2 regions of the Pseudomonas sp. TE3911 genome follow, and region 1 is predicted to be linked to the other one. Evidence: predicted binding sites of a transcription regulator. Region 1 holds the regulator's gene; the other holds the start of a gene.

Region 1 (5,604 bases):
CAGGGTCGGCATGATCGCCAAGGTCAACGGCACCTTGATGACGATCTTGGAGCCCTGGCCCTTGGTCGAGTAGATGTTGATCGAGCCATTGAGCTGGCTGATCTTGGTCTTCACCACGTCCATGCCCACGCCACGGCCCGACACGTCGGAAATCTCGGTCTTGGTCGAGAAGCCAGGGGCGAAGATCAGGTTGTAGCACTCGGTGTCGGTCAGGCGGTCGGCGGCGTCCTTGTCCATCACGCCACGCTTGACGGCGATATTGCGCAAGATCGCCGGGTCCATGCCCTTGCCGTCATCGGTGATCGACAGCAGGATGTGGTCGCCCTCTTGCTCCGCCGCCAGAATCACCTTGCCGCCACGGGACTTGCCCGAGGCTTCGCGTTCTTCAGGGGTTTCGACGCCGTGATCGACAGCGTTGCGCACCAAGTGGACCAGCGGGTCGGCCAGGGCCTCGACAAGGTTTTTGTCGAGGTCGGTTTCTTCACCCACCAGTTCCAGGTTGATCTCTTTCTTCAGCTGGCGCGCCAGGTCACGAACCAGGCGCGGGAAGCGGCCGAAGACTTTCTTGATCGGCTGCATCCGGGTTTTCATCACCGCGGTTTGCAGGTCAGCCGTCACCACGTCGAGGTTCGATACGGCCTTCTGCATGGCTTCATCGCCACTGCTCAAGCCCAGGCGCACCAGGCGGTTACGCACCAGTACCAGCTCGCCGACCATGTTCATGATGTCGTCCAGACGCGCGGTATCAACCCGCACGGTGGTTTCGGCTTCACTGGCGGGTTTTTCCGCCGGTGGTGGCGCAGCCGCACGCGCAGGAGCTGGAGCCGGGGCTGCGGGCTTGGCCGCTGCCACAGGCGCAGCCGCTTTAGCAGCAGCCGGTGCTGCCGTGGCGACTGCAGCCGCTGGGGCGACTTCGCTGAACTTGCCCTTGCCGTGCAAATCATCCAGCAGCGCTTCGAATTCGTGATCAGAGATCAACCCATCGTCCGCAGGCTTGGCACTGGCAGCCGCCGCAGCAGCAGCAGGCGCTGCCGCCACTTCCGGCAGGGCGTCGACCGCAAACGTGCCTTTGCCGTGCAACAGGTCAAGCAAGGCTTCGAATTCGTCATCGGTGATGTCGGTGCTGGCCGGGGCCGCAGGCGCTTCGGCAGCCGCGACAGGCGCCACCGCATCGGCGGCGAACTGGCCTTTACCGTGCAACTGGTCGAGCAGGGATTCGAACTCGGCGTCGGTGATGTCTTCACTGGTCGGTGCCGCTGCCGGGGCAACGGCGGCCGGTGCTTCAGCTTCGGCCTTGACGGCACTGAGGGAGTTGAGCAGTTGTTCGAACTCATTGTCCGTCACATCCGCTTCAGGCTCCGCCACCGGCTCAGGCGCGGCCTCAACCACCGGCGCTGCCGTGGTGTCGGCTGGCTCTGCATAGCGCGCCAGGGCGGCCAGCAGTTCCGGGGTGGCAGCCGTGATCGGGGCGCGTTCGCGAACTTCGCTGAACATGCCGTTGACCGCATCCAGTGCTTCGAGAATCACGTCCATCAATTCCGAATCAACGTGACGCTCACCCTTGCGCAGGATGTCGAACACGTTCTCGGCGATGTGGCAGCACTCCACCAGCTCATGGAGCTGGAGGAAGCCGGCGCCCCCTTTTACAGTATGAAAACCGCGAAAAATTGCATTGAGCAGGTTCGCATCATCCGGTCGGCTTTCCAGCTCGACCAGTTGTTCGGACAGTTGCTCTAAAATTTCGCCGGCCTCTACAAGGAAATCCTGAAGGATCTCTTCATCGGCGCCGAAGCTCATGTGGGTGCTCCTTAGAAGCCTAAACTGGATAACAGGTCATCTACGTCATCCTGACCTGACACAACGTCTTCACGTTTATCGGCATGAATCTGCGGACCTTCACCCTTGGCGAGATGTTTTTGTGGATCTTTTTCAGAGAGGATCGCTTCGCGGTCATGTTCGATGCCGGCAAAACGGTCTACCTGGCCAGCCATGAGCACCAATTTGAGCAAATTGCTTTCCACTTCGGTAACCAACTGGGTTACACGTTTGATCACCTGACCGGTGAGGTCTTGGTAATCCTGGGCCAGCAGAATGTCATTGAGGTTGCTAGAAACAGTGCGGTTTTCCTGTTCGCTGCGCGACAGGAAACCGTCGACCCGACGGGCCAATTCACGAAACTCTTCAGCCCCGACTTCGCGACGCATGAAGCGGCCCCAGTCAACGCTGAGGGCCTGGGCTTCATTGGCCATGCCGTTGACCAGAGGCGTGGCATTTTCCACCAGGTCCATGGTGCGGTTGGCCGCGGCTTCGGTCAGCCTGACCACATAGGACAGGCGTTCGGTGGCATCAGTGATCTGCGAGATTTCTTCGGCCTGGGGCATGTGCGGGTCAATCTGAAAATTGACGATCGCACTGTGCAGCTCGCGTGTGAGCTTGCCCACTTCCTGGTACAGGCCGCGGTCACGGGTCTGGTTGAGCTCATGGATCAACTGCACCGCGTCGCCGAAGTGGCCTTTTTCAAGGCTGTCGACCAACTGGTGAGCATGCTTTTTCAGGGTCGACTCAAAGTCTCCCTGTGACGTTTCTTTATGCTCCATAGCTCCCCCGCGATGGCATTAGCCGTGGATGCGTTCAAAGATCTTTTCGATCTTCTCTTTCAAGGCCTGTGCAGTGAATGGCTTGACTACGTAACCGTTGACCCCGGCCTGGGCGGCTTCGATGATCTGTTCACGCTTGGCTTCGGCGGTCACCATCAACACGGGAAGGCTGCGCAGTTTTTCGTCGGCACGCACGTGGCGCAACAAGTCGATACCGGTCATGCCCGGCATGTTCCAGTCTGTTACCAGAAAGTCGATGCTCCCGCTGTTGAGGATCGGAATCGCCGTAAGGCCGTCATCCGCCTCGACCGTGTTTGTGAACCCAAGGTCACGCAACAGGTTTTTTATGATCCGCCGCATCGTTGAGAAGTCATCAACGATGAGGATTTTCATGTTCTTGTCCAATTCGACCTCCAAGCAGTCTTAAACGCGCCCAGCACCTGGACGCGCCATTTCAATCAACAGGCATTACACAAAAAGGACTGCCGGGGGCACCACGGATCGAACCCACGAAGGCCTATCACCTTCGCGGTATCGCTTTGCAATGCTCCCCACACTGCCTGTCAGCGCGCTCGCCACTCTCCCAAACGCCCCCGCAAGCGGGCTGCGCATTGGCTGTGCAACTGGCTGACACGCGATTCGCTGACCCCCAGGACCTCACCGATTTCCTTGAGGTTCAGCTCTTCGTCGTAATACAGCGCCAACACTAACCGCTCGCGCTCGGGCAAGTTGGCAATGGCGTCCGCCAATGCACCCTGGAAGCGTTCATCTTCCAGGTCGCGTGACGGTTCCATATGCGCGCTCGCGCCGTCCTCGTGCAGCCCTTCGTGTTCGCCGTCCTGCAACAGGTCGTCGAAACTGAACAGGCGGCTGCCCAAGGTATCGTTCAAAATCCCGTAATAATCGTCGAGACTCAATTGGAGTTCGGCCGCAACTTCATGATCTTTAGCGTCGCGACCGGTTTTTGCTTCAATTGCACGAATTGCGTCGCTGACCATGCGCGTATTTCGGTGCACCGAACGCGGCGCCCAATCACCTTTACGCACCTCATCAAGCATCGCGCCACGGATACGGATACCCGCATACGTCTCGAAACTCGCGCCTTTGCTGGCGTCGTATTTGGTCGACACTTCGAGCAAGCCGATCATGCCGGCCTGGATCAGGTCCTCGACCTGCACGCTGGCGGGCAGGCGAGCCAGCAAGTGATAGGCGATACGCTTGACCAGCGGCGCATAGCGCTCAATCAACTCACCCTGACTGTCACGGGCAGATTTCTTGTAGGCGTTGTAGCCATTCGCTGTCATAGCACCGGTCCTGCGCTCGTCTGATGTACCAATCGCTCGACGAAAAACTCCAGATGCCCACGAGGGTTGGCGGGCAACGGCCAGGTATCGACCTTCTGGGCAATAGCCTTGAACGCCAATGCGCATTTGGAACGAGGGAACGCTTCGTAGACTGCACGCTGCTTTTGCACAGCCTTGCGCACGCACTCGTCGTAGGGAACTGCGCCGACGTATTGTAAGGCGACATCGAGGAAGCGATCCGTGACCTTGGTCAACTTGGCGAACAGATTGCGCCCTTCCTGCGGACTCTGGGCCATGTTGGCCAGGACGCGGAAGCGGTTCATGCCGTAGTCACGGTTAAGCAGTTTGATCAGGGCGTAGGCGTCGGTGATCGAGGTGGGTTCATCGCAGACCACCAGCAGGACTTCCTGCGCGGCGCGCACGAAGCTGACCACGGACTCGCCGATCCCGGCGGCGGTGTCGATCACCAGCACGTCGAGGTTGTCGCCGATATCACTGAATGCCTGGATCAGGCCGGCATGCTGCGCCGGGCTCAGGTGCACCATGCTCTGGGTACCGGAGGCAGCCGGCACGATGCGGATCCCGCCAGGGCCCTGGAGCAGCACGTCGCGCAGCTCACAGCGCCCCTCGATCACATCGGCAAGGGTGTGTTTGGGCGTCAGTCCCAGCAGAACGTCGACGTTCGCCAGCCCCAGGTCAGCATCCAGCAGCATGACGCGACGGCCAAGCTCTGCCAGGGCCAGGGACAAATTCACTGACACGTTAGTCTTTCCGACGCCACCTTTGCCGCCGGTCACCGCGATCACCTGTACGGGATGCATGCTGCCCATTTTATTTCTTTACCTTGTCTTGCTTAGACGCAGGCTACATGGCTTGGCCGCGTGAATCGCTTGCAGACCATCAATGTAGGTACATTTCACGGTGTTCATCCTGACTTCAACCGACCCGTTTTGCCGGGTTGTGGTAGAGGTCGGCGAACATATCGGCCATCGCTTCCTCGCTAGGCTCTTCTTGCATTTGCACGCTGACGGCACGGCTGACCAACTGATGACGGCGCGGCAGATGAAGATCATCCGGGATCCGCGGCCCGTCGGTCAGGTAGGCAACCGGTAATTCATGACTGATAGCCAGGCTCAACACTTCACCCAGGCTGGCGGTTTCATCCAGTTTCGTGAGGATGCAACCGGCCAGGCCACAGCGTTTGTAGCTATGGTACGCAGCGGTAAGAACCTGTTTTTGGCTGGTGGTTGCAAGCACCAGGTAATTTTTCGACTTGATGCCACGCCCGGCCAGGGTTTCCAGTTGCATGCGCAACGCCGGGTCGCTGGCTTGCAAGCCGGCGGTGTCGATCAGCACCACGCGCTTGCGCAGCAGCGGATCGAGGGCGTTGGCCAGGGACTGGCCCGGGTCGACGTGGGTCACCGGTACATTGAGGATGCGGCCCAACGTCTTGAGCTGCTCCTGGGCGCCGATCCGGTAGCTGTCCATGCTCACCAGCGCGATATTATTCGCGCCGTACTTGAGCACATAACGCGCTGCCAGCTTGGCGAGGGTGGTGGTCTTGCCCATGCCGGCGGGGCCGACCATGGCGATCACACCGCCCTCTTCCAGGGGTTCGATTTCCGGGGTAGCGATCATCCGCGCCAGGTGGGCCAGCAACATGCGCCAGGCCTGGCGTGGTTCTTCGATTTCGGTGGTCAGGG
Region 2 (5,604 bases), 220 kb from region 1:
TCTCCAAGTTGCAGGCTTCGGGGCTGGTAGAGACGCGTCACGGCATCGGCACCTTTGTGCTGGAGCAGAGCGCCCAACAAGGCTTGCGCTTGCATGTGGACACGGTCGCCAGCGTGCGCAACATGTTGGAACTGCGCCTGGGCCTGGAGGTGCAAGCGGTGGCGCTGGCTGCACTGCGTCGCACCGATGCTCAACTGGCCCACATGCGCGAAGCACTGGACGACTACCAGGCCTCTCTCGCCAACAACGACAGCTGCGTGGAAGAGGACAAACGCTTCCACCAGCAGATCGCCGAAGCCACCGGCAATACCTTCTTCACCGAAATCATGTTGCACCTGGGTAACGCGATGATTCCGCGAACTCAGGTGAAGGTGGACGAACGTGGAGGGGCGGACTTTGCCAAACTCGGGCAATTGGCGAACCTGGAGCATGAGGCGATTTTCAATGCGATCAAACGCCAGGATCCGGACGCCGCACGCGCCGCCATGGTGTTGCATCTGACTAACAGCCGGGATCGATTTTCCGGGGAATGATAAGGAACACAGGTTGAACGAACACACCTTGTCCATGCGCCTGGAGCGCGTGGCAGCGCATGTGCCGAATGGCGCGCGCCTGGCCGATATCGGCTCGGACCATGCCTATCTGCCGGTGGCGTTAGTGCGCCGTGGCGTGATCGACGCGGCGCTGGCGGGAGAGGTCGCGACCACACCGTTCCAGGCGGCCGAACGGACCGTGCGTGACAATGGCCTGGAGCAGCAGATTACTGTGCGCCTGGCCGATGGCTTGGCGGCCATCGAAGCGCGTGACGGCATCACGGCCATCAGCCTCTGCGGCATGGGCGGCGAGACGATCCGCGACATCCTTGAGGCCGGCAAAGCCCACCTGAGCGGCGCTGAGCGGCTGATCCTGCAACCCAATGGCGGTGAGCAACCACTGCGCCTTTGGTTAATGCGCAATGGCTATCGCATCGTCAGCGAAGAGCTGTTGCATGAAAACCGCTTTTACTACGAAATCATCGTCGCTGAGCGCGCAGACCCTGTGGTGTATACCGCCGAACAACTATTTTTCGGCCCGTTACTGATGCAGGCCCGTAGCCCGGTGTTTTTGGCCAAGTGGCAGCGCGCGTTACGCCTGAGGCAGAAGACCTTGGCTGCCTTTGAGCGTGCGCAGGCGGTGCCCGAGGCGAAGCTCCAAGAGATTAGCCAGCAGATCCGGTGGATGCTCACACTGCTGGCTTGATACACACCCATTCAACCGTGATAAATCAGGAACCCCGCAATGGCAGACGCTACCGACCACGCCTTCTACGATCGCGCCGACGCGCACATCGAACTGTCGAACGAACAGCTGAAAACCTTCGAAGACCTCGGCCAAGTCAGCGCTTCAATGATGTTCGGCACGACGCGGTTCAACGCCTGGGCGTGCGCACGCAACTTCAAGTCCGGTGAGCACATGGCCGAGGAGCGCGAGGCGATGCTCAAGTATTTTTGTGATCAGTATCGGTTGATGCTTGAGGACAACCTGGACGATCACATCAAGAACTTCAGTCGCTACATGCAGGCCAAATAGTCATTGCTCACTGCCTCTCACATAAAGCGCGGCGCCCTTCAAGTTTGGCTGGTTTGCTGCCGATAGGATGCCTGTGAATAAAGGTGTTCTGGACTGCACCTGGGCCAGTCGTCTCCGGCGGTTACAGCAGTCTTGCCAACACTGAGTGCTTTTGCCCCATTTTCGAGCACTCCATCGGCTCCAAAAGCGTGCCGCCCGCCCTGTTTCAGGGCTGTTGTTCGGCGGCCCGTATCTTGCTAGAGCCAAGCTAATCAATGACATGGCACTTTGCCGTTAGTCATTTCACGGCTTGGCCCACCGTGCACCACGTGGGTTGTTTGAGGGAGTAGTCGGACATGCACAGCTTGTTATCACCCGGTATCCGCCTGCTCGGACGTATGGGGTTTGCGCGCAAATTCCAAGTGTTGTTTTTCCTGTTCATGCTGCCCCTGGCTGGGAGCCTCTGGATGATCGGCCAGGACTATCGCGATAAATTAGGCGTGATTTCCACCGAGCAGTCCGGCGTGCGCCAACTGTTGGCCCTGGATGCACTGGACGGTCAATTGACGGCTCAGCGCAACCTGGCTGCGCGTTGGAAAGCGGCGGACATCCTGCACGCGCCGACGCCGGCGGCGAAGGCGGCGATGGACAAGGTCGATACGAATTTCCCGCTGATCCAGCAAAGCCTGCAAGCCTTGGGCGATGAGCTCAAAGCGCAGAACGCCAGCGCCGACATCCTCGCGCGCTACGAGGCGTTGCAGGCCACCGTCAAAGGCATGGACTCCGCTTCGCTGCGCACCGTGGGTTGGTGGCCGGATGGCTACGACCGTTTCACCTCGGCGCTGAGCGCGATGCAAACCCTGCGCGAACAGATCACCCTGGACGCCGGGCTGATCCTCGACCCCTGGCTGGAAACCTACATGCTCATGCAGATGGGCACACAGCAGACGCCAGACTTGATCGAGCGTATCGGTCGTATGGCGGGCGTCGGGCAGTCGTCCATTGCTTCGGGGCAGTTCACCTTGCAAAGCCGTTTGCAGATGCGCGACCTGCGCAGCCGCATTGGCGACGCGCGCGACCAGTTGGCCAAGGCGGCGGCTGCGCTCAAGGCCAAGCAATTCGACGGCATGGAGCCCTGGACTGCGCAGTACGACAACAGCCTGCAACTGTTGGATAACGAGCTTAAAGTTCTGGACGACGGCGTCTTCGGCGGCACCATCAAGCTCGATATCGCCGGTTTCGAGCGCAGTGTCGACGCCATGCTCGGTTCGCTCAGCGCACTGCGCGTGCAGTCGCTGACCTCCCTGGACGAGCGCTTGAGCTACTACCACCGCGACGCGAACAAACGCTTCATTCCTCTGGCGATGACCTTCGGCGTGCTGGCCCTGGCCGCGCTGTACCTGTTCATGTGCCTGCAAGCCTCCATACAGCGCAGCGCAAGAGGCATCACCACCCTGGCCGAATCCTTGCGCGACGGTAACCTGTGCGTCGAAGTGGCGGTGGAAGGGCGGGACGAGCTGGCACTGATCAGCACCGCGCTGAACGTGGCGGTGGTGCAACTGCGCACCAGCCTGCTGGGGGTCAACCACGAAACCCAGCAACTCGGCTCGGCGGTCCTCACCCTCAATTCGCAATCGGGCAGCACCCTCAGCGAAGTCGAAGACCAGCAGCATCAAATCAGCCAGATCGCCGCCGCCGCTACGCAGTTGGCCGCGACGTCCATGGGCGTCGCCAGAAGCTGTGAACAAGCGTCGGGCAGTGCCCAGCAAACACGACGCATCGCCGAAGACAGCAGCCGCGACAGCCAACGCACCACGGCCAGCATCCAGCAACTCAACCAACGCCTTACCGATACGGCTGATGCTTTGCAGCAAGTCAGTCAGCAGGGGCAGCAGATTCAGTCGGTGGTCGACACGATTCGCGGCATCGCCGAGCAGACCAACCTGCTCGCACTCAACGCGGCCATCGAAGCAGCTCGCGCCGGCGAGCAGGGCAGGGGCTTTGCGGTGGTGGCCGATGAAGTGCGCAGTCTGTCCCAACGCACCCAGGCCTCCACGGCGCAGATCGCCGGCACCGTCGACAGCCTGCGCGCGACCGTGAGCCAGGCCGTTACGCTGATGGGCGCTGCGTGCGAGCAAGCATTGACCGACGCCGAGTCCGTCACCGGCCTGGGCACGCGCTTGGGCGAGATTGCCGGCGCGGTGCAGAACGTCACCGACACCCTGGCGCAGATCGCCACAGCGGTGGAAGAGCAAGCGGCGACGGCGGACGAAGTGAGCGGCAACATCCAGCAAGTCGATCAGGCGGCAGGACGTTTGCTGGATGGCGCGCGAGCGGTCAACCGGGCGGCGGACACCTTGAGCAAGGGCAGCCAGGCGTTGAGTGACAACACCGCGCGGTTTCGTTTGAGCTGAGTGCTATTTGGCTGCGGTGCGCAGGACTTCAATCCACAGCGCACCTTTGCCTGAAGCCGCCTCACCCACGCGCTTCAACGCACCTGCGCCGCTGACCGCGTAGGTACCGACCTTGTCGCTTTTCTCGCCGGTCACCAGCAACCATTGGCCATTGGGAGAGAAGGCGATATTGCGCGGTTGTTTCTCTTCGACCGGGTAGTTGTCGAGAAACGTCAGGCCACCCGTAGCCGCATCCACCGCAAACGCCGACACCGAGCTGCTGGTGCGCTCGCTCATCAGCAGTAGGGTGCCATCCGGCGACAGGCGCAGGTCGGCGGCCCAGATGCGTGGCGTCGGGTCGTCCTTCAAATCATTGTTGCGCGCGTCCCGCACTTCGCCGTGGGCCAGTTTCAAACGCGCGGGAATGCCGTTGGCTACGCCGATCTGCGTCAGCGCGCCGGTGCTGTCGTCAATGGAAAATGCAGTGACGGTGCCGCTCATTTCGCCGACCACATACAGGTATTTACCGTTGGCTGAAAACGCCAAGTGCCGAGGCCCGGTGTTGGCCGGCACGCTCACGTAGCCGGTGCCGATCGGCGTGAGTGCGCCGGTGTTTGCCTCGAAGCGATATTGCAGCACGTGGTCGTTGCCCAAGTTGCCGGCGTAGGCAAAGCGATTGCTGGGGTCGGTGCGCAGGGAGTGCGCGTGGGGGCCGGTCTTGTAGGTGAGGATCGGCTCGGGCTTATCGACGGGCTGCACACTGAGGGTGTCGGCCCCGTAAGAGGCCGCGAGCAGATAACGTCCGGCGCGGTCGGTGGCCAGGTAGGCCATGCTTTCTGCCAGCGGGGCCTTGGAGCGTGGCGTCAACCGCCCGCTGGCTGGATCAATGCTGAAGCTCTGCACCTGAAACGGCTTGACCCGCAGCGCGGCATACAAGGTTTTACCGTCGGGGCTCAGGGCCATGGGGTTGACCTGATCACCGGCTGTTACCTGGTCAACCAGGCTCAACGCGCCGTTGCTCTCGTCCAGCCGATACTGGGAAATCAGGCCATCGCCGGGGCTGGAAATGTACGCGAAGGTCGCAGCGTTGGCGTGTGCGCTGAGTCCGCAGGCAATGGCGGCGGCCATGAGGAGGGGTTTATTCACGAGTGAGCCTTTATTGTTATGTTTGTGATCAGTCATCGTATGACTGTATTTCTTTCTCCGCAATAGTTGGTTTTTGGGCTCACTTGGTTGTGTCTCTTGCGACGCACCGGTATGCCTGACCCACAGGGTTACATGTGGTCAACAAGCGACAGTTGCTCGTCCCCTGCGGCGCGCTAGCGTTAAGGCTCTTCAGGCATTTCACGTAGAGCAGCGGATGCGCCCCACACCTCAATCACACCGTCTGCGTCACGGCCGTTACTCGGAACACGGTCGCAGCTACCTCATCACCGCCGTGGTTCATCAGCGCCAGCGCTTATTCACTGACCTTTACCTGGGTCGCCTGCTGGTTGCCGAATTCCGGCAGGCTCATGAACTGGGACTGGTCGATTCACTGGCCTGGGTCGTCATGCCTGACCACATTCACTGGTTGTTTGAGTTGAAGCAAAAGGCGTTGGCAGACGTGGTGCGACGTATTAAGTCGCGCAGTACGCTGGTCATTAACCAGCGTCGTCAAAGT

Evidence for each region. The regulator FliA, encoded in region 1, starts transcription of late flagellar genes. The targets are predictions, from matches to a motif close to CTAAAGTTTNNNNNNNNNNNGCCGNTAA.
Region 2: the regulator FliA is predicted to act here: its motif matches at 1,608-1,635, upstream of ACVWXD_RS04975 (methyl-accepting chemotaxis protein).

Annotation. Positions count from the first base shown of each region.
Region 1 covers NZ_JBSSFP010000001.1:862,809-868,412, reverse strand. Annotated here, with positions in the region: gene ACVWXD_RS04055 (chemotaxis protein CheA) at 1-1,797, opposite strand, end outside; gene ACVWXD_RS04050 (protein phosphatase CheZ) at 1,809-2,597, opposite strand; gene ACVWXD_RS04045 (chemotaxis response regulator CheY) at 2,616-2,990, opposite strand; gene fliA (RNA polymerase sigma factor FliA) at 3,161-3,901, opposite strand; gene fleN (flagellar synthesis regulator FleN) at 3,898-4,731, opposite strand; gene flhF (flagellar biosynthesis protein FlhF) at 4,838-5,604, opposite strand, start outside.
Region 2 covers NZ_JBSSFP010000001.1:1,082,629-1,088,232, forward strand. Annotated here, with positions in the region: gene ACVWXD_RS04960 (FadR/GntR family transcriptional regulator) at 1-533, shown strand, start outside; gene ACVWXD_RS04965 (tRNA (adenine(22)-N(1))-methyltransferase) at 547-1,239, shown strand; gene ACVWXD_RS04970 (DUF3144 domain-containing protein) at 1,279-1,569, shown strand; gene ACVWXD_RS04975 (methyl-accepting chemotaxis protein) at 1,905-3,962, shown strand; gene ACVWXD_RS04980 (lactonase family protein) at 3,966-5,087, opposite strand; gene ACVWXD_RS04985 (REP-associated tyrosine transposase) at 5,302-5,604, shown strand, end outside.